One region of the Variovorax nitratireducens genome, then DNA from elsewhere that is predicted to be linked to it. Evidence: predicted binding sites of a transcription regulator. Region 1 holds the regulator's gene; the other holds the start of a gene.
The links. Region 1 encodes LexA, which represses DNA repair genes until DNA is damaged. Its sites were predicted from a motif close to ACTGTATNNNNATACAGT; they were not measured.
Positions count from the first base shown of each region.

Region 1 (11,886 bases):
TGACGATGTCGACCGAACCGTCGGCCTTTTTCACCAGCCACGTCCAGCCCGAACCGAAATTGCCGACGGCCGACTTGGTGAAGGCTTCCTTGAAGGCGTCGTAGCTGCCCCACTTGGCATCGATCGCCTTGGCCAGTGCACCGGTCGGAGCGCCGCCGCCTTGCGGCTTCATGCAGTTCCAGAAAAAGGTGTGATTCCAGATCTGCGCCGAATTGTTGTAGATGCCACCGCTGGATTTCTTGACGATTTCCTCGAGCGTCATGGCTTCGAACTCGGTGCCTTTCTGGAGGTTGTTCAGGTTCACGACGTAGGCGTTGTGGTGCTTGCCATAGTGGTATTCGAGGGTTTCCTTCGAATACTCGGGCGCCAGCGCATCCAATGCATACGGCAGGGGAGGAAGAACGTGTTCCATGTTTTTGACTCGCGGGTTGGTTGTGGGACGGAGCATTCTAGAAAGGATTCGAATGCCTCACGTCGGACGCGGGCGCGTCCCACTCAGGCCCGATCGACCGTCATGTCGACCGTGCCATCGGCCAGCCGCGCGCGCACCGCATCGCCCGGTGCGAGTTGGTGCGCGCTGGTGATGGCGCGCCCCGCCGGGTCGGCCAGCCACGCGTAACCGCGCTGCAGCACCAGGGCGGGGTCAAGCAGTTGCAGGCGTACGGCAACGCGTTCGAGCCGCTCGCGCCGCTGTGCCACAGAACGCCCCACTTTCAATGGCAAATCGGCCTGCAGAAGCTGCTGTGTCTGCAAGAGGCGTTCTGTTTTGGATAGCACCGCATAGTGCAGGCGCTGCGCCTGATGCGCCAGCCCGAGCCGTTGGCGCGCGACCATTCCGGAAGGCCGCCCGAGCCTGCCGGCCGCGAGGTCGAGCCGTTGGCCGAGCACATCGAGTCGCGCGCCGAGCGCATCGCCCAGGCGCTCGCCGATCAGACCGAGCGCTTCAAGCCAGAGCGCCTGAGGCGCCGCCACCAGTTCCGCCGCTGCTGTCGGCGTCGGCGCGCGCAAATCGGCGCAGAAGTCCGCGATCGTGAAGTCGGTTTCGTGGCCGACGCCGCTGACCACCGGCACGGGACTCTGCGCGATCGTGCGCGCCAGGGTTTCGTCGTTGAAGGCCCAGAGGTCTTCGATCGAGCCGCCGCCACGCACCAGCAGGATCGCATCGGGCGCCGGATGCAGCGCATACAGCGCGCGCAGCGCCGCAACCAGCTCGGCCGGCGCCTGCACACCCTGCACGGCTGCCGGCGCAAGCACCACCTCCACATGGGGCGCGCGCCGGCGCAGCGCGGTGACGACATCGTGCAGTGCGGCTGCACCGAGCGATGTCACCAGGCCGATGCGTCGCGGCATTGCCGGCAGTGCACGCTTGCGCGACGGATCGAACAACCCCTCGGCCTCGAGCCGCGCCTTCCGCTGCAGGAACTGCTCGAACAATGCGCCCTGCCCCGCGCGGCGCAGGCTTTCGACCACCAGTTGCAGGTCGCCTCGCGGCTCGTACACCGCAAGACGGCCGCGCACCTCGACCTGGTCGCCGTCGCGCGGGCTGAAATCCAGCAGGCTCGCGGCGCGGCGGAACATCGCGCAGCGAAGCTGGCCGGCCTCGTCTTTCAAGGAGAAATAGCAATGCCCGCTGGCGGCGCGCGAGAACCCCGAAATCTCGCCCCGCACCGTGACTGGATTGAAGCGTGCATCGAGTGCATCGGCCACTGCGCGGCACAGCGCGCCAACCGGCCAGACGCGCGGCCCCGAAGCCGTTGGTGCCAGAACTTCGCTCATACCGCACTCATGGGAGCAGGTGCCCCGATGCCGATTCGTCCACAGGCGCATGCACCAAGGCAGGGCTCAGCATGGAGGCGCCGCTGCGCGCGCAGGCTGTCGTGCAAGTTGTTGATTTGATGGAGAAAACTACTGCTCAAAATTCGATCGATCCGACCGGACCCCCTGCCCATGCGGGTTCTGGCAACTTGCCAACGCGGTTAATCACAAAGTTATCCACAGAATCTGTGGGCCATGTCCGACAGCGCAAGAGGAACGGCATGACGGGTATTGCTCGGAGATAATCGCGCCGCATTTGCACAGTCCACACGGCCGGAGAATCATTTGTTATCGATCATAGTTGCTGCGGGTTGGCCGATCTGGCCGCTGCTCGCCTGTTCGGTGCTGGCGCTTGCGCTGGTGATCGAGCGTTTCGTCAACCTCAAGACCGTGCGGGTGCTGCCGCCGAAACTGCTGGACGAAGCCATCACTGTTTCCCATGCCGCGATCCCGGGGCCCGATGTGGTGACCAAGCTCGAGCAGAACTCCGCGCTGGGCCAGGTGCTGGCCTCCGGTTTTCGGGCGCTCAACGCCAATCCGCGCTGCACCGAGGATGATCTGCGTGCCGCGATGGAAGCGGCCGGCCGCACCGTGGCACACCAGCTCGAGCGCTGGCTGCCTGCGTTGGCGACCATCGCATCGGCCGCCCCGCTGCTGGGACTGCTGGGCACGGTGATTGGCATGATCGAGATCTTCGGCTCGCAATCGCCCGCCAGCGGCGCGGCCGGCTCCGGCAACCCGGCTCAACTGGCGCACGGCATCTCGATCGCGCTCTACAACACGGCCTTCGGATTGATCGTCGCGATCCCGACGCTGATCTTCTGGCGCTACTTCCGCACCCGCGTCGACGAGTACCTGCTGAATCTCGAACTCGCCGGCGAACGCTTCGCCCGTCACCTCAACGCATTGCGCAAATGACAAGAGGCCGCATGCACTTCCGCCACGGCGCGCGCGACGAGCCGGAGATCAACCTGATCCCGTTCATCGACGTGCTTCTGGTGGTGTTGATCTTCCTGATGCTGTCGACCACCTACAGCAAGTTCACCGAGATGCAGCTGCGGCTGCCGGTGGCCGATGCGGATGCGCAGCGCGACTACCCGAAGGAAGTGATCGCGGCCGTTTCGGCCGATGGTCGCTATTCGATCAACAAGACCGTCCTGCCCGACCGCAGTGTCGAGACCGTGGCCGCCGCACTGGCAGCCGCGGCCAGCGGCGGCAAGGACACGGTGGTGGTGATCAGTGCGGACGCGAACGCGCCGCACCAGTCGGTCATCACCGTGATGGAGGGCGCCCGCCGCGCGGGCTTGATGCAGATCACCTTCGCCACGCAGTCGGCTGCGCAGGCCGGGCGCTGACTTGTCGTTGCAGCGGGCCTGGCTGGGACGCGGGCTGCTGGCGCGGCTGCTGTGGCCCGTCTCCCTGCTCTATGGCGCGCTGACGCTGCTGCGGTGCGGGTTGTACCAGGCCGGCGTCTTCAAGACCGAGCGCGTCGGCGTGCCGGTGCTCGTGGTCGGCAATGTGATCGCGGGCGGCGCCGGCAAGACACCGGTGGTGATGGCGCTGGTTCGGCACCTGCGCGCACGCGGCTTGCAGGTGGGCGTGATTTCGCGCGGCTACGGTCGCCGTACCCGCGACTGCCGCGAAGTGCTCCCTGCCGCCGATACGCGCGATGTCGGCGACGAGCCGGCCCTGATCGCTCGCTCGACCGGTGCGCCCGTGTTCGTGGCGGCGCGCCGCGTTGAAGCCGCGCGCGCCCTCCTCGCACGTCACCCGCAAACCCACATCATCGTGAGCGACGACGGGCTCCAGCACCTGGCGCTCGTGCGCGACATCGAACTGTGCGTATTCGACGACCGCGGCATCGGCAACGGCTGGCTCCTGCCGGCCGGGCCGTTGCGCGAGTACTGGCCGCGTCGCTGCGACCTGGTGCTGCACACCGGCGCCAACCTCGCGTTCGGCGGCTATCGCGCGCAACGCACGCTGGCCGAGCACGCATTGCGTAGCGATGGCAGCCGCGTGCCGCTGGCGGAACTGGCCGACCGCCCGGTGATCGCGCTCGCTGCGATTGCCCGACCCGAAGCTTTTTTCGACATGCTGCGCGCCCAGGGCGTCACGCCTGAGCGCTGCATCGCGCTGCCCGATCACTATGATTTCGATAGCTGGCAACGTCCGTCCGACGGGCCCTACAGCCTTGTTTGTACCGAAAAGGATGCGGTCAAGCTGTGGCGCATTGCACCCGATGCGCTGGCCGTGCCGCTGGTGTTCACACCCGAGCCGGCCTTCTTCGCGGCGCTGGACGCAAAGCTATCATCGGTCGATGGACACCAAGCTGCTTGAATTGCTGGTCTGCCCCGTGACCAAGGGGCCGCTGACCTGGAACCCGGAGAAGCAGGAGCTCTGCTCCCGCTCCGCGCGCCTCGCCTATCCGGTGCGCGACGGCATCCCGGTGCTGCTCGAGAACGAGGCGCGCACGCTGTCCGACGAAGAGCTGGGGCTTTGAGCTTCACCGTCTTGATACCGGCGAGGCTGGCGTCGACGCGCCTGCCGGACAAGCCACTTGCCGATCTGTGCGGTTTGCCGATGGTGGTGCGCGTGGCGCAGCGCGCGCAGTTGTCGGGCGCGGTGCGCGTCGTGGTCGCGGGCGATCACGCGCGCATCGTCGACGCGTGCAAGACCCATGGCATCGAGGCGCTGCTGACCCGTACCGACCACCTGAGCGGTAGCGACCGTCTGGCCGAAGCCTGCACGCTGCTCGATCTGGCGGACGACGCGATCGTGGTCAATGTGCAGGGGGACGAGCCGCTGATCGACCCGTCGCTGATCGACGCCGTCGCGACAACGCTCGCAAACGATCCCGAAGCCTCGATGAGCACCGCGGTGCACGCCATCGATTCGACCGAAGATTTTCTCAATCCGAACGTGGTGAAAGCCGTGCTCGACGCACGCGGCTACGCGCTTTACTTCAGCCGCGCGCCGATCCCCTGGTGGCGCGACGGCTTCGCAGCGCAGGGCTTGGGCGCGCTGCCCTCTCCCGCACCGTTGCGGCACATCGGCATCTATGGCTACCGGGCCGGCTTCGTGCGGCAATTCCCCCGGTTGCCGGCAGCGCCGGTCGAAGCGATCGAGGCACTCGAACAATTGCGCGCCATGTGGCACGGCCATCGCATCGCGGTGCATGTGAGTGCGCATGCACCAGGCCCGGGCGTCGACACGCCGGACGACCTTTTGCGGGTGCGCGCGCGCATCGCCGGAATGCTTTCGGAAGGCCCGCTTTCCGAGTGAGCGCGGGCAAAAGCCCATGCTATCCTCGAAGCAGCTTCGCGCTGTCCGGCCCTCGCGGCATGAATGGCGCGTCAAGAAATCCAAGAACCTTCCGAGGACACCATGAGACTGATTTTGTTGGGCGCCCCCGGGGCAGGCAAAGGCACGCAAGCCACTTTCCTGTGCAAGAAGTACGGCATCCCGCAGATCTCGACGGGTGACATGCTGCGCGCCGCCGTCAAGGCCGGCACGCCGCTGGGCCTGGAGGCCAAGGCCATCATGGAATCGGGTGCGCTCGTGAGCGACGACCTGATCATCAATCTGGTGAAAGAGCGCATTGCGCTGCCCGACTGCACCAACGGTTTTCTGTTCGACGGATTTCCCCGCACCATTCCGCAGGCCGATGCGATGAAGGCGGCGGGCGTCAAGATCGACTACGTACTCGAGATCGACGTGCCGTTCTCCGACATCATCGAGCGCATGGGTGGCCGCCGCTCGCACCCGGCATCCGGGCGCACCTATCACGTCAAGTTCAACCCGCCGAAAGTCGAAGGCATCGACGACGTCACGGGTGAACCGCTGATCCAGCGCGACGACGACAAGGAAGACACCGTGCGCAAGCGGCTCGAGGTGTACGGCCAGCAAACGCGTCCGCTGGTCGAGTACTACGCGAGCTGGGCCAAAGCCGACCCGGCTGCAGCGCCGAAGTACCGTGCCATCGCAGGTGTCGGCAGCGTCGACGAAATCACCCAGCGCGCACTCGCGGCGCTGAACGACTGACCGTCGTCAGCCGTCAGGCCGGACTGGAACGCAGCGCGTAGGTCTTGCCGCCGACAAACAGGTATTCGACGCGCATCACGGCCTCGCCCTTCTCGTCCTTGAAGGTGAAGCCGATGGCGGACAGCGTGGCGCCGGGCTTGATCTCTTCCACGCTCCATGCCGACATGCGCGTGAGGGGCGCGAGTTCCAGCTCCCATCGACGATCCTTGCGCGTCGGCACCACGGCTCTGGCCAGCAGCGCCTTGCCATCGACCGCAGCGCTCTGCGCGGGCAGCGCACGCTGGGCCAGATCGGCCGGCACCTTGATGTCGGCCGGCAACTCGATCACGAGTTCGGCATGCGGGTTCTGCCAGCGTGAACTCAGCACCTTGCCCTCGAGGTAGATCGGCCGCTCGGCGTCGAAACTGCTCCAGCCGTGGTGCGCCCGGACGCCGGGCGCAACGAGCGCTGTGGCGGCTACAGCAAGAAAATGGCGGCGTTGCATGACGAGCTCCTTCGCGTTCAGTAGTACGCAATCCAGCGGCCGCAGAACACGACCGCGACCCAGATCACAGTGGACAGCAACATCTGGGCGCGGGCAAGGCCGTCCAGCCGGGCCAGCGAGCCACGCCCGTGGAACCATGCTGCGTTGCAGCCGGCCGCGACGAGCAGCAGCATCTTGAGCACGAAGCTGCGGTTGGCGAGCAACTCGGACGGCTGCGTCGAGAACATCAGAAGGCCGCTCGCCGCGGCGAGCGCGAAACCGGCCAGGGCGATGCCAAGCGACAGCCGGGCAAGCGCCTCTACCGGCAGCGCCGCGCCGCGACCGAACACGCGCAACTCGAACAGCACGAGGTTGCCAAACAACAGTCCGATCCCGAGGATGTGCACCGCCTCCAGCACCGGATAAGCCCAGGGATGGGTCTGCAGCGCGGCGAACATCGCTTCCTTCAGCCGGACGCGTCGGCGCCGATCAGCTCGAGCATCAGCGCGATGCGCGCCTTGACCGGGCTCAACCCGCCTGCATCAGGCAGCGCATCACCCGCCTTCGGGAGGATGTGCCCGCTGGTGCAACGCGTGGCGCGCAGCACCGCGATGCCGGTGGCCTGCGCGCGCAATGCCGAAGCCTCCAGTTCACGATGCAGCGTGCCGTTGCCGGTGGCGGCAAGCACCAGGCCCCGCACGGCATCGGGAGAGCCCGCCTCCCGTTCGCGCACCAATGCGTCGACGATGGTGCCGCGCGCACCGGCATGGCTCGTCAGGATCTCCACGCGCGGCGCGGCGCCAACGCTTGCGAGCCAATCAATGGCCGTTTGCGCCCTCCCCTCGGAAGCTGTAGGCCAGTTTCGCAGCAAGCGAACGACGCCCTCCTCGACATAGCCGTGCGGGCCGGCATCGCCGGACGCGAAGGCGTCGACCCGATAGGTGTGCACCTTCTGCACGTCGAGCGCGCTGTGAATCACGCCGGCGCAGACCACCACCACCCCGCTCGCGCCTTCGGTGGCCGCGACCGCGATCGCATCGCGCACGTTCTGCGGGCCATCGGGCGACAGTGCGGTCGCGGGCCGCATGGCGCAGGTCAGCACCACGGGCTTGCGGGGCGCCAGCACCGATTGAAGAAAAAAGCCCGTCTCTTCGAGCGTGTCGGTGCCGTGGGTGATCACGATGCCTGCCACGTCGGGCTGTGCCAGCCAGTGCGCGCAGCGCTGCGCGAGCTGCTGCCAGACGGCGAACTCCATGTCCTTGCTGTCGACCTGCGCAACCTGCTCGGCCTCCAGCGTCACGCCGGCGGGCGCGTCGATGCCGCCGACCAGCGCGGCCACGCCCACTTCGCCCGCGGTGTAGCCGATGTTGTCCCCGGGCTGCGCGGCTCGCCCGGCGATGGTGCCACCGGTGCCCAGCACCAGGATGCGGCGCAGCGTTGCTGTTGCGGATTGCGTGACCATCACTTGCCAACTTTCAAAAACTGGTTAAAAATACAGTTACTGGATACACAGCCAGTATCGCAAGGAGTCAACGCATGCTCAACCTGTCGACTTTCGCCGTCAAGCTTACCGCCCGGCAGCAACAGATTCTGGATCTCATCCAGAGCGCCATCGCCCGAACCGGTGCGCCGCCCACGCGCGCCGAGATCGCAGCCGAACTGGGCTTCAAATCGGCCAACGCGGCCGAAGAACACCTGCAGGCGCTGGCGCGCAAGGGCGTGATCGAACTGGTCAGCGGCACCTCGCGCGGCATTCGCCTGAAGGGCGATGCACTGCGCGCCATCAACGAAACCCGCTCCAGCCAGTATTCGCTCGGTCTGCCCGGCATGGCCCAGCTCGCACTGCCACTGATCGGCCGCGTTGCAGCCGGTTCGCCGATCCTCGCGCAGGAGCACGTCGATCAAACCTACTACGTCGAGAACACGCTGTTCCAGCGCCAGCCCGACTACCTGCTCAAGGTACGCGGCATGTCGATGCGCGATGCCGGCATCATGGACGGCGACCTGCTCGCGGTGCAGGCCACCAAGGAAGCGCGCAACGGCCAGATCGTCGTGGCCCGGCTGGGCGACGAGGTCACCGTCAAGCGCCTCAAGCGCAACAAGCAGGTGATCGAGCTGCATGCCGAAAACCCCGACTATCCGACCATCATCGTGCAGCCCGGCGAGCCCTTCGAAATCGAAGGCCTCGCCGTCGGCCTGATCCGCAACACGATGCTGATGTAGCCATCACCGGCAGCAACAGGTGGCGGGCGTATGGCGCAAGGCCATCACCCTGTTGCAGCCGGACGAGACGCAATCCTGCCTGTGTTCAACCTCTGACTTACTGGAGTTCACATGGGAATCGCTCTTCTGACCTTGGCCGACCTGTTCACGCCGCTGCAATCGCTTGCAAGCCGCTGGATACCGGCACGCCGTGCCCACCGCAATGCGGGCCTGCGCTATGTGGCCGTGCGCCCCGCCTGCACAGTGCGCCCCGCCTGCACCGTGCGGCCCGCTGCCGCCAACGTGGCACCCACCGCACGGCCGCTGCGCGTGGTGCGCGTGCTCGACGGCCAGCGCGTTGATCGCGCTTCCGGCCGCGTCGTGATCTCGGGCCGCATGGCCGATGTCTGCGCCGAACTCGACCGCCTCGTCGCGCTCGAGGCCGCCGACGACTCGCGCCATCTGATGCACTGACCAGCGGCCACCTCACGGCGACGAGGAGCGCAAGGCACAATAACGTGCCATGAACATCGTGATCCTCGACGACTACCAGGATGCCGTGCGCAAGCTGCGCTGTGCCGCCAAGCTCGACGCCTACGCGGCCAAGGTCTACACCAACACCGTCAAGGGCATCGGCCAGTTGTCGGTTCGGCTCAAAGACGCCGACGTGATCGTGCTGATCCGCGAGCGCACGCAGATCTCGCGGCAACTGGTCGAGAAGCTGCCCAAGCTCAGACTCATTTCCCAGACCGGCCGCGTCGGCGGGCATGTCGACGTCAACGCCTGCAGCGAACTCGGCATCGCAGTGGCCGAGGGCAGCGGTTCCCCGCTGGCACCGGCCGAGCTGACCTGGGCCTTGATCATGGCGGCGATGCGGCGACTGCCGCAGTACATCAGCAACCTCAAGCACGGTGCCTGGCAGCAGGCGGGCCTCAAGTCGGCATCGATGCCGGCGAATTTCGGTCTTGGTTCGGTGCTCAAGGGCAAGACGCTGGGCATTTGGGGCTACGGCCGCATCGGCCAACTGGTCGCACGCTATGGTCAGGCCTTTGGCATGCAGGTCGTGATCTGGGGCCGCGAGGCCAGTTGCAGCAAGGCCCGTTCCGACGGGTTCCAAATCGCTGCCAGCCGCGAGGCACTGTTCGAGACCGCCGATGTGCTGTCCGTTCACCTGCGCCTCACGGACGAAACACGCGGCCTGGTCGCCCTCGAAGACCTCTCGCGCATGAAGCCTACCGCCCTGTTCGTGAACACCTCGCGCGCCGAGCTGGTCGAGCCCGATGCGCTGCTCGCGGCGCTCAATCGCGGCCGGCCCGGGCTGGCCGCCATCGACGTGTTCGAAAGCGAACCGCCGCTGCAGGGCCATGCACTGCTGCGTCTCGAAAACTGCATCTGCACGCCGCACATCGGCTATGTGGAACAAGAGAGCTACGAGCTCTATTTCGGGCAGGCGTTCGACAACGTGGTGAGCTTCATCAAGGGCAACCCCACCAACATCGTCAATCCGGGCGCGCTGCAGGTTCGGCGTTGAACCGGCCGCCGCTGCCCGCCGCATTGTGGGCACTGCTGGCGGGCAATTTCGTAATCGGCACCGGCGTCATGGTTGTAGCCGGCACGCTCAACGAGATAAGCGATTCCTTGGGCGTCAGCGCCGCAGCGGCGGGCCAACTGATCACGGCGGGCGCGGTGGTCGTCTGCCTCGGCGCCCCGCTGCTCGCCGCACTGGTGGCTGGGTGGGATCGACGTGTGCTGCTTGCACTGTCGATGGCCTGGTATGCGGTCGGCCACGTGCTCGCGGCGCTGATGCCCAGCTACACGGGCCTGCTCGTGGTGCGGATGCTCACGATGATCGCGCCCGCCATCTTCACGCCGCAAGCCGCTGCGTGTGCCGGCTTGCTGGTGCCGCCCGAGCAGCGCGGCCGAGCCGTGACCTTCGTTTTTCTCGGCTGGTCGATGGCCTCGGTGCTGGGGCTGCCGCTGGGTGCGCTGATGGGCGGGCACTTCGGCTGGCGTGCTGCGTTCATGGCGATTGCCGTGGCGTCCGTGCTCAGCGCGATCTGGGTCTGGGCCACACTGCCGGTGGGCATCCGGCCCGCAGTGCTGACGCGTGCCGCGTGGGCCAGCGTGCTGAAGAGCCCGGTGCTGATGGGCGTCGTGTCGGTCACCGCACTGCAGGGCGCGGGCCAGTTTGTGCTGTTCAGCTATTTCGCACCGCTGGTCAAACAACAGCTCGGTGCTGACGCGACGATGCTGAGTCTGCTGTGGGCCTGGTTCGGCGTTTGCGGCCTGATCGGCAACATGCTGGTCAGCCGGTACATCGACCGCATCGGCGCAGGCCGGATGGTGCTGCTGACCACCTCGTTGATTGCGCTGAGCCTGTTGCTGTGGCCGCTGGGCCGCAGCTTCGCCGTGCTGGCGCTGGTGCTGGCGCCCTGGGGATTCGGCTGCTTTGCCGCCAACTCGGCCCAGCAGGCACGGCTGGTGGGCCTGGCGCCCGCAATGGCCTCCGGCTCGGTGGCGCTCAACAGTTCAGGGATCTATATCGGGCAGGCCATGGGCGCCGGGGCCGGTGGCTGGCTGCTCGCCAACGGCGCGGCGGGCTGGATGAGCTGGGCGGGCCTCGCCGCCCTGCTGCTGGCCATGGCGTTGAGCGTCGCGGTCGAGCGCCTGCCGCGTCCGGCCTGACCGCCTCAGCGCTTCTTGATGACGCGTGGTGCGATCTCGGCCTCGGTGTCCGGGTCGAACAGGTCGAAATCGATGGTGTGCGAATCACCGGCGGGCGGCGGCGCCCCGCGTTCGATCGGCGCAGCGATCGTTTCAAAGGCGGTCTTGTCGAACTCGGCCAGATCCATATCGATCTGCGGCCTGACGGGCATCGGCCGGGCATCGGCGGCCACCACCGGCGAATCGGGGATCAGCACCGTATCGGCCTGCAGGCCGTCGTCGATGCCGCCGTAGATCGAAGGCGGCGGCGGCTGGGTGGGCGCGATGTCCTCGAGCAAGGTCGCGGGCGCTGTGGCGTCGTGAGAGAAAGTGTCGACGAACGACAGCGGCGTCACCGGCGCCGGCGGTGCGCTGTCGGGGTCGATCACTTCCTTGGCCACCGCATACAACAGCAACAGTTCCTGATAAGCGGCAAGGTCGAAGGCTTCGTCCTCATGCACGCCCGGTTTGCGGAACACCAGTTCCTCGATCAGCGCCAGCGTGCCGGCGGCCGGCCATTGCGATTCGATGCGGGCGAGCGCACCGCGGTAGTGCTCCAGCCCACGCCCGCCGAGCGAGAAATCGTCGAACGCAGGCACCTCGGCGTTGAAAGCACGCTCGAAGCCGCCGCTCAGGCGCGCGTACTCATCACGACGCCCCAG
Region 1 is NZ_JBPJZO010000004.1:341,564-353,449, reverse strand. It holds gene ACSFA8_RS13805 (superoxide dismutase) at 1-412, opposite strand, end outside; gene xseA (exodeoxyribonuclease VII large subunit) at 496-1,776, opposite strand; gene ACSFA8_RS13795 (MotA/TolQ/ExbB proton channel family protein) at 2,101-2,733, shown strand; gene ACSFA8_RS13790 (ExbD/TolR family protein) at 2,745-3,170, shown strand; gene lpxK (tetraacyldisaccharide 4'-kinase) at 3,172-4,152, shown strand; gene ACSFA8_RS13780 (Trm112 family protein) at 4,133-4,315, shown strand; gene kdsB (3-deoxy-manno-octulosonate cytidylyltransferase) at 4,312-5,097, shown strand; gene adk (adenylate kinase) at 5,200-5,856, shown strand; gene ACSFA8_RS13765 (DUF6152 family protein) at 5,870-6,340, opposite strand; gene ACSFA8_RS13760 (hypothetical protein) at 6,358-6,777, opposite strand; gene ACSFA8_RS13755 (asparaginase) at 6,786-7,781, opposite strand; gene lexA (transcriptional repressor LexA) at 7,856-8,542, shown strand; gene ACSFA8_RS13745 (hypothetical protein) at 8,654-8,995, shown strand; gene ACSFA8_RS13740 (D-2-hydroxyacid dehydrogenase family protein) at 9,045-10,052, shown strand; gene ACSFA8_RS13735 (MFS transporter) at 10,049-11,206, shown strand; gene ACSFA8_RS13730 (type IV pilus assembly protein FimV) at 11,212-11,886, opposite strand, start outside.

Region 2 (11,886 bases), on a different contig from region 1:
GCAAGGGCGGCCGCCTGTGGGTGACGCCGCCGCAGAATCCCAACCCGATCGCGCCTGCGATGCTCGATGCAGCGGCTTCGGTCGGCATCCCGAAGTTCGCCGACCAGAACGGGGCCATGATGGAAGGCGCGGGTGGCGCGGCACTCGCCAATCTGCGAATCCGCGATGGGCGCCGGCGCAATATTCCGTCCGACTACCTCTACCAGGCGCTGAAGCGCCGCAACATCACCTTGCTGACCGGCGCAGAAGTGCAGACGCTGCGCATGGAAGGCAACCGGGTCAAGGGCCTGACCTTCGTTCGCAACGGCCAGGTGCACACGGTCGCTGCGGCACGCCGGGTGGTGCTCAGCGCGGGAGCGATCAATACCCCGAAGATCCTGATGCTGTCAGGCATCGGCGACGAGGTCGAACTCAAGCGGCACGGCATCAAGACCGTGGCCAAGCTGCCGGGCGTGGGCCGCAACTTCCAGGATCACGTGCTCGTTGCGGGCTGCGTCTGGGAGTACAACAAAGCGTTGCCGCCAGCGAACAGCGCGGCCGAGGCCACGTTCTTCTGGAAGAGCGATGCGTCCTTGCCCGGGCCGGATCTGCAGCCATTCCAGATCGAGGTGCCGTATGCCTCCGAGGTGACGGGCCCTCAGTTCAATGCGCCCGCAGGTTGCTGGTCGATTGCCCCGGGACTGGTTCGCCCGAAGAGCCGCGGGCGTGTCAGCCTGGCGTCGTCCAACCCCGCGGCGATGGCGCAGATCGACGGTGCGTTCCTGACCCATCCTGACGACGTCAAGGCCCTGCTGCGTGGCATCGAGCTGTGCCGCGAGATCGGCAATTCGGCGGCCATGAAGGAGTTCGTGAAACGCGAGGTGATGCCGGGCCCGCTGGCCGGGAAGGAGATGACCAGCTTCCTGCGCAACGCCGCAGGCACCTATTTCCACCAGAGCTGCACCTGCAAGATGGGACGCGACGACATGGCGGTGGTCGACGGCAGGCTCTCCGTGCGCGGCGTTGAAGGCTTGTCGATCGCCGACGCCTCCGTGATGCCCACGGTGTCGACGGGCAATACGATGGCGCCCACAGTGATCATCGGCGAACGCATGGCCGATATTCTTCTGAAATGATCCAGGATCAATTCACCGAAGTCGATGGCATCAGGACGCGCTATCGGGAGGCAGGAACTTCGGGCGCTGCCGTGCTCCTGCTGCATGGCATCGGATGTTCGGTGCTGGAATGGGAAAGCAATATCGAGGCGCTCGCGACACGGCATCGCGTATTCGCACTGGATCTGGTGGGTTTCGGCCTGTCGGACAAGCCGGCCGATCACACCTACAGCCTGCGCCGCCTCGCCCAGTTCGTTCTCGACTTCATGAAGGTGAAGGGAATCGATCGGGCCCATGTTGCCGGCAACTCGCTGGGCGGCCGCCTCGCGCTGGAGTGCGCCGCCATTGCGCCGGAGCAGGTCGCGTCGCTCTTGCTGGTGGATCCCGCCGGCATGGCGCGGCGCGGGACGCTCTTCGAGTTTCGTCTTGCAACGCTGCCGATCCTGGGCGAGATCTTCACCCGGCCGCACAGGCTGGGAACCAGGATGCTGTGGCGCAAGGCATTCGCCGCACCGTCTTCGTTCGTGACCGAAGCGCTGGTCACGACGAAGCTTTTCCTGGCGCGCCAGCCGGGCGCACAGGCTGCGTTCCTCAAGACGCTTCGCGGCTTTGTCGACTTCCGGGGTTTTCGTCCCGAACTGGTCGAGCAGCTCGCTGCCGCGCTCCCGGGCATCCAGGCGCCCACGCTGGTGCTGTGGGGCCGGGACGACCGTTTCGTGCCCTGCACCCACGCTGAGGTGCTGCGTCGAAGGCTGCCGACCGTGCAGGTCGAAATCTGGGATCGCTGCGGCCATGCACTGCAGGTTGAATGCGCGCAACGCTTCAACGAAACCGCGCTCGGCTTCTGGCATCGACTCGACAAGGCCAGCCCGCGCTAGCAGCAGCAGGCAGGGGCAGCAGCCTCGTGCATCGGCAACCCGGTTGAAGCGATGGCACTTTCTGTGTCAACCTGCGTCGCTGGGCGCAGCCGCGCCGACAACACCCCGAAGGAGATCACCATGGCCATTCCCCATGTGCAAGCCGGCGAAATCGCGAACGTGATGCCGCTCGGTGCGGATCTCGTCGGCACGCGCACGCACGCGCTCTTCAAGTCCGAGGATCTCGAGGTAATGCGGATCGTCATGCTGGCCGGCGACACCATGCCGTCGCACGCGGTGGCTGGGGAGATCACCCTTCAATGCATGGAGGGCCGTGTCGTATTGACGTATTCGGCAGGCGAGCGCGAGTTGATCGCAGGCCAGCTGATTCACCTCGCAAGGAACGATCCGCATGCCTTGCGCTGCCTCGAAAACGCATCGCTGCTCCTCACCATTGTTCTGCGGCCCGATCCGCACAATGGCCGCAAGACATGAACCACGGTCTTGCATTCAAGGATCTCGATCCGGCGTTGATCGGAGCGCTGAGGTTTCCGGGGCGGGATCAGGGCGGCGGGGCACGCTGCTCCGCGAATGTCCTCCGGGCTTCGCCCTCCCCCTTTATTTCGCTGCGCAGCGTGCCCCACCGCCCTGATCCTGGAAGCGATGTGACCGTTTCGCGCTGAACACCACGAGCGTGCCCAGGCCGCTGGTGGTGGGTGGCCCCTGCAGCGAAATAAAGGAGGAGCCGAAGGCGGGGGACATTCGCGGAAGGGGCCACCCGCCGCCAGCGGCCTACCCCGAACGAACCCCGAAACGCCAAGCACGAAGCGCGGGCGCCAGATGCTCCTGCCGGCAAAAGCCAGGTTCTTTATCTCTGAACGCGATCCGGTATCAGTCGCCCTCGCGCGCCAGCAGCCCGGCACGCGACTGCCGGCCCCAGGTGCCGCGCCCGGTGAGAAACATCCACCAGCCCAGCGCCGCACCGGTGTGCCGCAGGATCTGGAAAGTGAAGGGCTCGATCAGCGCCGCCAGAAAGGCTTGCGCCATGCTGGCCCCGCTGGCCTGGCCGATCCAGCGTCGATAAAGGTGCACTGACCACAGGTGAAACAGCAGGTCGAGCGCGATCTTGGCGCCGATCACGCCCGCCACCGGCGCGAGGATGCCGAGCTGGCCGCGCACCAGGTACACCAGCAGCAGCGCAAACGCCGCCAGGCCGTAGAGCGGCTGCAGCGTGTCGATCGCCTTGACCGGCAGCATCGCGGTGCCGAGCCAGCCATAGCGCCGGTCGCCGACCATCGCGCGGTACCAATACTGCGTCTGCAGAAAACCACCGAACCAGCGGCGCCGCTGGCGCAGGAAGGCCGGCACGCTGCTGGGTGCATCGGTATGGGCCTGCGCGTCGCCCAGCACCCGCACGCGCCATGGCAGCTGGTGGGCCTCGGCGTGGCGGTGCAGCCGGTGGATGAGTTCGTAGTCTTCCACCAGGCAGTCGGGGTCGAAGCCGCCGACGGCGCGCACTGCGTCGAGCCGGAATGCGGCGAATGCGCCCGAGATCAATAGCAGCCCGTTCAGCCGCATCCACGCGTAGCGCGAGAGGAAGTTGCGGATGTACTCATAGGTCTGGAACCACTGCAGGCAGCGGCCGCTCAACGTGCGGCTGCACACCGGGGTGATGACACCCGTGGCCGCCACCAGTTCGGGCTCGGCCGAGAAGGCACGGCGCACCGCCGCGATGGCCTGGCGGTCGAGCAGCGTGTCGCCATCGACCGTGAGCACGGTCTCGGTGCGGATGCAGAGCATCGCGGCATTGAGCGCGCGGGCCTTGCCGGCATGCGGCAGGCGCAGCCAGTACAGCGCGGGGTGCAAGGTGCTGGCGGCGCTGAGTTCGCCGGGCGCGGGCTCCGTGAAGCCGTAGCGCGTGGTCAGCAGCGCCGCGGTGCCGTCGCTGGAGCCGTCGTCGGCAATCACGATCTGGTCGGGCACATCGGTCTGGCCGAGCAGGGCGGCCAGCGTGACGGGCAGCACTGCGGCCTCGTTGTGCGACGCGATGATCACGCCGAGCGTGGCCGGCCGCAGGTCGGCCGCGGGCCGGCGGGCTGGTCGCAGGATCGGCAACGTGGCCCAGGCCACGAACAGCAGCAGCACGGTGTCGTAGGCGATGTAGGCGACGCCCACCGACCAGCTCCAGACGCCGCCAACCATGAAGGCCATGCTGAAGAGACCGAGCCAGAGCAGCAGCACGCCGCCGTGGATCAGCAGGCTGCGTGCAGGCGTGGGCGGTGGGGAGAGGCGTGGCGAGGCGGCCGTGAAGGCTGCGGAAAGGGCGCGCTGCTGGGAATCTTTCAAGAGAATGTCCGGTCGATCAAGGGGTACGCAGTCCGCGCGGTTTTGGTTTCGATGGCCCGGACTGACCCGGGACAATGCTGACAGACTCGATTCCCCTGCAAAAATTCCACATGCCCATGATTCCCGACCGCTACACCCGCCCCGCCATCCTGCTGCACTGGCTGATTGCCGCGCTGATGATCCTCAACATCGCCTTGATCCTGACGGTCGAGCAGTTTCCCGACGAATGGGTGCGGCCGGTGGTCGACACGCACAAGTCGCTCGGCATCACGGTGCTGGGCCTGGTGATTGTCCGCATTCTCTGGCGCGCCACGCACCGCCCACCCGAAATGCCCGGCAGCTACGGTCGGCTCGAGCGCTGGGCCGCGCATGCGGCGCACGGCGCGCTCTACCTGCTGATGGTTCTGCTGCCGCTCTCGGGCTGGATGCACGATTCGGCCTGGAAGGACGCGGCCACGCATCCGATGCAACTGTTCGGCCTGGTGCCCTGGCCGCGCATCGGCTGGATCATGGACATCGAGCCTGTCATGAAGGAAACGCTGCACACCGTTTTCGGCGCCGTCCACGAATGGGCCGGCTACGTGCTGTATGTGCTGTTCGCCCTGCATGTGCTGGGCGCGCTGAAGCACCAGTTCATGGACGGCGAACCAGAGCTGCAACGCATGCTGCCCCGATGAACTTCCCGCCCGATTCCGACCCCGGCGCACGCGCGGCCATCGAGCGCATCGAGGCGCTCGCCACCCATCACGACCCGGTGCACGAAGGCGTGCGCGTGCGATGGCGCCGCTTCGGCAAGGCCGACTCCGCGCAGCCGCCCATCGTGCTGCTGCACGGCGGCCATGGCAGCTGGATGCACTGGCTGCGCAACGTCGAAGCGCTGGCGGCAGAACGCACGCTGTGGCTGCCCGACATGCCAGGCTTCGGCGATTCGGGCACACCGCCGCGGCCCGGGGCGGACGACGCGGCGGTCGGCCCGCTGCTGAAAGCGCTGGGCGGCACGCTCGACATGCTGATCGGTGCCGGTACGCCGATCGACCTTGGCGGCTTTTCGTTCGGCGGCCTGGTGGCCGCGAAGTTCGCGGCCGGGCGCGGCGCGGTGCGGCGACTTGCCCTGATGGGCAGCGGTGGCCACGGCACGCTGCGGCGCATGACGGTCGAGATGATCAACTGGCGCGCCGCCGCGAACCGGGCGGAAGAACGCGCCGCGCTGCAGCACAACCTTGGCGCGCTGATGTTGCACGACAAGGGCTTCGACCCGTTGGCTTTCGAGATTCACGACATCAGCTGCCACGGCACACGCTTTCGCAGCAAGGAGGTGTCGCTCGCCGGCGGGCTTCAGGCCGCGCTCGACGTGATCGCGGCGCCGCAGTTGCTGGTCTGGGGCGAGTACGACGTCACCGCCGAGCCGCGCTCGCTGGTGGCGCAACTGACTTCGGGCCACCCGCGGCGTGAAGGCGTGGTGATCGACGGCGCCGGGCACTGGGTGCAGTACGAGCGGGCCGACGAGGTCAACGCGCTGCTGCTGCGCTTTCTGGCCTGAGCCGGTCAGACCGGCACGGACGCCGCATGCCGGCGCCAGAACGCGGCGTCGGGCGCAGGGCCCGACCCCGCCGCCGCGTTGTCCGCCATGTGCTCCGGCCGGCTCGTGCCGGGAATCGTGCAGGTCACGGCCGGATGGCTCAGCACGAACTTCAGCAGCACCTGCGCCCAACTCGTGCAGCCGATCCCGGCCGCCCAGCCGGGCAGGGGCTGGTCGCGCAGCTTGCGCAGCAGGCCGCCACCGCCGAACGGCATGTTGACGATCACCGCCACGCCGCGCTCGGCCGCCAGCGGCAGCAGGCGCTGCTCGGCCGCGCGGTCGTCCATTGAATAGTTGATCTGCAGAAAGTCGAGCTTCTCGGCCCGCAGCACGGCCTCGACCTCGGCATAGGCCGAAGCGGTGTAGTGCGTGATGCCGACATATCGCACGCGTTTTTGTTCTTTCCAGCCACGCAGCGTCTTGAGGTGGGTGCGCCAGTCGACCAGGTTGTGCACCTGCATCAGGTCGATGCGTTCGGTGCGCAGACGTGCAAACGACTGCTCCATCTGCGCGATGCCGGCCTCGCGGCCGCTCGTCCAGACCTTGGTGGCCAGAAAAGCCTGGTCGCGCTGCTTCGCCACGGCGAGCAGGTCGCCTGCCACGGCCTCGGAGCGGCCGTACATCGGCGAGCTGTCGAGCACCTTTCCGCCGGCGGCGAACAGTGCGTCGAGCACGCCCGGCAGCCGCTGGTATTCGGCGCTGTCGGGTGCCACATCGAAGCCGATCCAGGTGCCGCAGCCGATCACGGGCAGGGCTTCGCCGGTGGCGGGAATGGGGCGGGTGTTCATGGGGGTGGGCTGGCGGGGTTGGGCGAGGGCGGACAACGGCAGCGTGGCGCCGAAGGCGAGCCCGGCGCCGAGACGAAGGAAGCGGGATCGACGCAGGGAAGGAGGGTTCATGGCGGGTTCCCGAATGATCGCTGCGGTCATGCAAAAAGAAAAACCCATGCCGCCAGAATACTGTATAAAAATACAGTTACTCGATTGCATCATGGGCCTTCCTTCCCTCGACCCCTTTCTGACCTCCGGGCGGCACAACATGTGGCGCGGCGACGAGCTGGGCGGGGCCGATGCGCAGGTTGTCGGCTCCGGCCATGCCGCGCTCGATGCGCAGTTGCCGGGAGGCGGCTGGCCGGTCGGCGCCATGACCGAGGTGCTGCAGTCGGCCCCCGAGGCGCATGTGTGGCAACTGCTACTGCCTGCGCTGGCGCAGGCGGTGCAGGCGCGGGGCGGGCCGGTGGTGCTGATCGGCGCCCCGCACGAACCCTTCGGGCCCGCACTCGCGGCGGGCGGGTTGCCGGTGGAGGCGTTGATGTGGGTGCGCGGCGCGCCGGGCGGGGGGGCTCAACGCTTGTGGGCCTGCGAGCAGGCGCTGCGCTGCGCCGATGTGGCGGCCGTGCTGGCCTGGCTGCCGCAGGCGCGCGTGGGCGAATTGCGCCGGCTGCAGCTCGCGGCCGCGCAGCACGAAGGCTTGTTGTTCGTGTTCCGGCCCGAATCGGTGGCGCAGTCGGCCTCGCCGGCCCGGTTGCGGTTGCAGGTGGTGTCGGCCGAAGCCGGGCAGATGGACGTGCACCTGCTCAAGCGCCGCGGCCCGCCGCTGGCCGCGCCATTGACGCTGCCGGCCCGCAATGCGCGCATGACGGCGCTGCTGGCTGCCAGCCAGCTGCGCCGCAAGGCGCGGCTGCAGCAGCAAGGCGTTGCGATGCCCGCAGCGCCCGGCGGCATCGTGGTGCGACTCGATCTGCGCAGGAGGGAGCTCCATGCACTGGATCGCCTTGCAGTGGCGTGACGAGGCCTCCCGGCTTGCCCCTTCGTGTGCTTCGCCACTTCCCGAGGATCCTGCTTGCGCCATGCCCTCGCAAGAGGCCCTGGGCTGGTGGGCGCTCGGCTACACGCCGCGGGTAGCCTGGCTCGATGAAGCGCTGCTGCTCGAGGTGTCGGCCTGCGAGCGGCTGTGGGGTGGGCGGCTGCCTTTGATGCGCCTGCTCTCGGCATCCACACCGGCGCAGCGACTCCAGCAGGCGCAGGGTGCCACCAGCCTGATCGCGCTGGCGCGGCTGCGTCTTTATGCGGCCGGCGTGAAGCCGCCGGCGGACACACCCGCCGCCTTGCCCCTGCACACGCTCACGGCCGCGCGCGATCACCTCGACGTGCTGGAGCGCCTGGGCTGCCGCACCTGGGGCGACGTGGCGGCGCTGCCGCGCGGCGGGCTGGCGCGGCGCTTCGGCACGGCCTTGCGCGAGGCGCTCGATGTGGCCTGGGGCCTGAGTCCCGAGCAGCACCGCTGGCTCACGCTGCCTGACGTGTTCGAGCAGAAGCTCGAGTTGCCGGCGCTGGCCGAGACGGCGCCCGAACTCATGTGGTCGGCCAACCGCCTGCTCGCGGCGCTGCAGATCTGGCTGCGCGCGCGTCAGCGCGGGGCGGTCGCGCTCGAACTGCAGTGGACGCTGGATCTCAAGCGCTACAACGGCGTCAACCTGCCGCCGCACCAGAGCATCACCGTGCGCACGGCCGAGCCGACGCAAGACATGGCGCATCTGCGCCGTTTGATGAGCGAGCGGCTCGCGCTCGCCCAACTCGCCGCGCCCGCAAGCTGGTTGCGCCTGCGCTCGCTCGAAACCTCGCCCTGGGCCGGCGCCAGCACGAGCTTTCTGCCCGAGGACAACCGCAAGGGCGACAAGCTGCACGAACTGGTCGAGCGGCTCAGTGCGCGGCTCGGCGCGCAGCAGGTGGTGGTGCCGGTGGCGCAGGCCGACCATCGGCCCGAGGCGATGCAGGCGTGGCGGCCGGCATTGGCCTCCAGAGCGGAGATGCGGTCGCCGCCGGGCCGCCCCAAGGCGGGCCGCGCCTCCCCCCCGGGGGGTGGCGAAGCACACGAAGTGGCAAGCCGGGGGGCTGACATTTATCCGCCCTGGCTGCTGCGCGAGCCTTTGCCGCTCGAAATGCGCGATGGCCACCCGCATTACCGCGGCAAGCTGCGCCGCCTGGTCGGCCCGCAGCGGCTGGAGGCCGGCTGGTGGGGCGGCACGGCCGAAGAGGGCGGCCACCCCGCGGTGCGCGACTACTACATCGCCGAAAGCCCCGAAGCCGGCCTGGTGTGGGTGTACCGCGAGCGGCTGTCGGCGCCGCTCGCCTCCGACGAAGTGCCGCGCTGGTATCTGCAGGGCCTCTATGCCTGAACTCAGCGACAAGCAACTGCAAGCGCGCAGGCCGGCCCGGCTGCATGCGCTGCCGCTCCCTGCAGCGCCCGCGCCGGCCCTGGCCTTGCCGGATTACGCCGAACTTCATTGCCTGACCAACTTCAGCTTTCAGCGCGGTGCCTCGCACCCCGAGGAACTCGTGGCGCGCGCCTACCAACTCGGCTACCGCGCGCTGGCCATCACCGACGAATGCTCGGTCGCCGGCGTGGTGCGCGCGCACGTCGGCCTGCGCGAGCATCTCGAAGCGCTCGACGAGTACGACAAAACGCATCCCGACGAAGCACCGCAGCCACGCAACCCCGGATTCCGCCTGCTGTTCGGCAGCGAGTTCCGGTTCGAGCGCTTCAAGCTCGTGGTGATCGCGCACAACCTCGAAGGCTGGGGCAACCTCTGTGAGTTCATTACCGCGGCGCGCACCACCGAAGCTCCCAAGGGCGACTACCGCGTGAGCTGGGACGCCAGCGACGTCGCCTCGTTGCGCCATTGCGAAGTGCTGCTCGTGCCACAGCGTGTCTTTGGCGGCGCTGTCGATCTGGCGGCGCTCCGCGACGATGTGGCGGGCGCTGCAGCCCGGTTCGGCGCGAGCCTGTGGATCGCGGTCGAGTTGCTCAATGAACTCGACGACGACCTCTGGCTCGGGCTGCTGGCGCAGTTGAGTGCCGACACCGGCGTGCCGCTGGTGGCCGCAGGCGATGTGCACATGCATGTGCGCTCGCGCAAGCCGTTGCAGGACGTGGTCACCGCCATCCGCGAAGGCAAGGCCGTGGCCGGCTGCGGCTTTGCGCTGCAGGCCAATGCCGAGCGCCACTTGCGGCCGCGACTGCGGCTGGCCGACCTTTGTCCACCAGCGCTGCTTGCCAACACGTTGGTGGTGATGGAACGCTGCCGCTTCGACCCCGACGTGATCCGCGAGACCTACAAGTACCCGCTCGAGAACGTCGGTGGCGGCGAAACGCCGACGCAGACGCTGGTGCGCCGAACCTGGGAGGGCGCGGCCACGCGGTATCCGGCAGGCGTTCCGCAGAAGGTGCGGCGCCAGCTTCAGCACGAGCTCGACCTCATCGCCGAGCTCGAGTACGAGATGTTCTTCCTCACGGTCGAAGACATCGTGCGTTTCGCCCGCTCGAAAGAGATTCTGTGCCAGGGGCGCGGCTCGTCGGCCAACTCGGCGGTCTGCTATTGCCTCGGCATCACGGCGATCGACCCTGAAACCGGCAACATGCTGTTCGAGCGCTTCCTGAGCCGCGAACGCCGCGAGCCGCCCGACATCGATGTCGACTTCGAGCACCAGCGGCGCGAAGAGGTCATCCAGTACATCTACGGGAAATACGGCCGTGAGCGTGCTGCCATCGCCGCGGTCGTGATTCGCTACCGCACGCGCAGCGCCCTGCGCGACGTGGGCAAGGCGCTCGGCATCGACGCGCGGCTGATCGACGCTTTTGCCAAGGACCATCACTGGTTCGACGCCGAGATCCTCGATGCGCGGCTCGAGGAAGTGATGGCCAGCGCCGGCGTGCGCGAAAGCACGCTCCGGCTGCGCCAGTGGCTCGAGCTCACGCAGCAGCTCAAGGGCTTTCCGCGCCACCTGAGCCAGCACGTCGGTGGCTTCGTGCTCACGCAGACCAGGCTCACGCGGCTGGTGCCGGTCGAGAAGGCGTCCATGAAAGACCGCTCGGTCATCCAGTGGGAGAAGGACGACCTCGAAGCGATGGGCATGCTCAAGGTCGACGTGCTGGCGCTCGGCATGCTGAGCGCCATCAAGCGCTCGCTCGACTTCGTCAACCAGTGGCGGGGCAGCGCGCTGGAGATGCACCAGATCCCGAACGACGACGCCGAGGTCTACGACATGATCTGCGACGCCGACACCATCGGCGTGTTCCAGATCGAGAGCCGGGCCCAGATGTCGATGCTGCCGCGCCTGCAGCCACGCGAGTACTACGACCTCGTGGTCGAAGTTGCCATCGTGCGGCCTGGGCCGATCCAGGGCGGCATGGTGCACCCCTATCTGAAGAACCGTGAGAAGGAGCGCAAGGGCCAGCCCATCGTCTACAAATATCCGGCCTTGTTCGAAGCGCTGGGCCGCACGCTCGGCGTGCCGATCTTCCAGGAGCAGGTGATGCAGATCGCGATGATTGCCGCCAAGTTCACGCCCGACCAGGCCGACCGCCTGCGGCGCGCCATGGCAGCCTGGAAGCGGACTGGCGGCATCGACAAATTCCGCCAGCAGCTGGTGGGCGGCATGGAAGCCAATGGCTATGACCGGCCGTTTTCCGAGGCCATCTTCAAGCAGTGCGAAGGCTTCGGTGAATATGGCTTTCCCGAGAGCCATGCGGCGAGCTTTGCGCTGCTGGTGGTGGTGAGCTGCTGGCTCAAATACCACGAGCCCGCCTGCTTCCTCGCTGCGATGCTCGACTCGCAGCCGATGGGGTTTTATTCGCCCTCGCAACTCGTGCAGGACGCGCGGCGGCATGGCGTCGAAGTGCGCCCGGTGGATGTGATGGTGAGCGCGCTCGACTGCACGATCGAGGCGCGTGCGCCCGATGCGGCAACGACGGTCGACCCGCGCTTCCTCGACCGCTCGGGCAACCCCGGTCAGCCGGCCGTGCGGCTCGGCCTGCGCCGCATCGTGGGCCTGAGCAAAGCCGGTGCCGAACGCCTGGTCCAGGCCCGCGCGCAGGCCCCGTTCACCAGCACCGAAGACCTCGCCGTGCGGGCCGAACTCGAAGGCAAGGACATGGCCGTACTCGCCGGTGCCGACGCGCTCATGGCACTGTCGGGCCACCGCCGCCAGCAAGTCTGGGACGCGACCGC
Region 2 is NZ_JBPJZO010000011.1:122,111-133,996, forward strand. It holds gene ACSFA8_RS22075 (GMC family oxidoreductase) at 1-1,115, shown strand, start outside; gene ACSFA8_RS22080 (alpha/beta fold hydrolase) at 1,112-1,972, shown strand; gene ACSFA8_RS22085 (cupin domain-containing protein) at 2,093-2,446, shown strand; gene ACSFA8_RS22090 (glycosyltransferase family 2 protein) at 2,843-4,297, opposite strand; gene ACSFA8_RS22095 (cytochrome b) at 4,408-4,974, shown strand; gene ACSFA8_RS22100 (alpha/beta fold hydrolase) at 4,971-5,837, shown strand; gene ACSFA8_RS22105 (aldo/keto reductase) at 5,843-6,760, opposite strand; gene imuA (translesion DNA synthesis-associated protein ImuA) at 6,867-7,664, shown strand; gene ACSFA8_RS22115 (DNA polymerase Y subunit UmuC family protein) at 7,726-9,054, shown strand; gene ACSFA8_RS22120 (error-prone DNA polymerase) at 9,047-11,886, shown strand, end outside.
Region 2: a site for LexA is predicted at 6,835-6,852, ahead of imuA (translesion DNA synthesis-associated protein ImuA). Genes of this name have one in related genera too.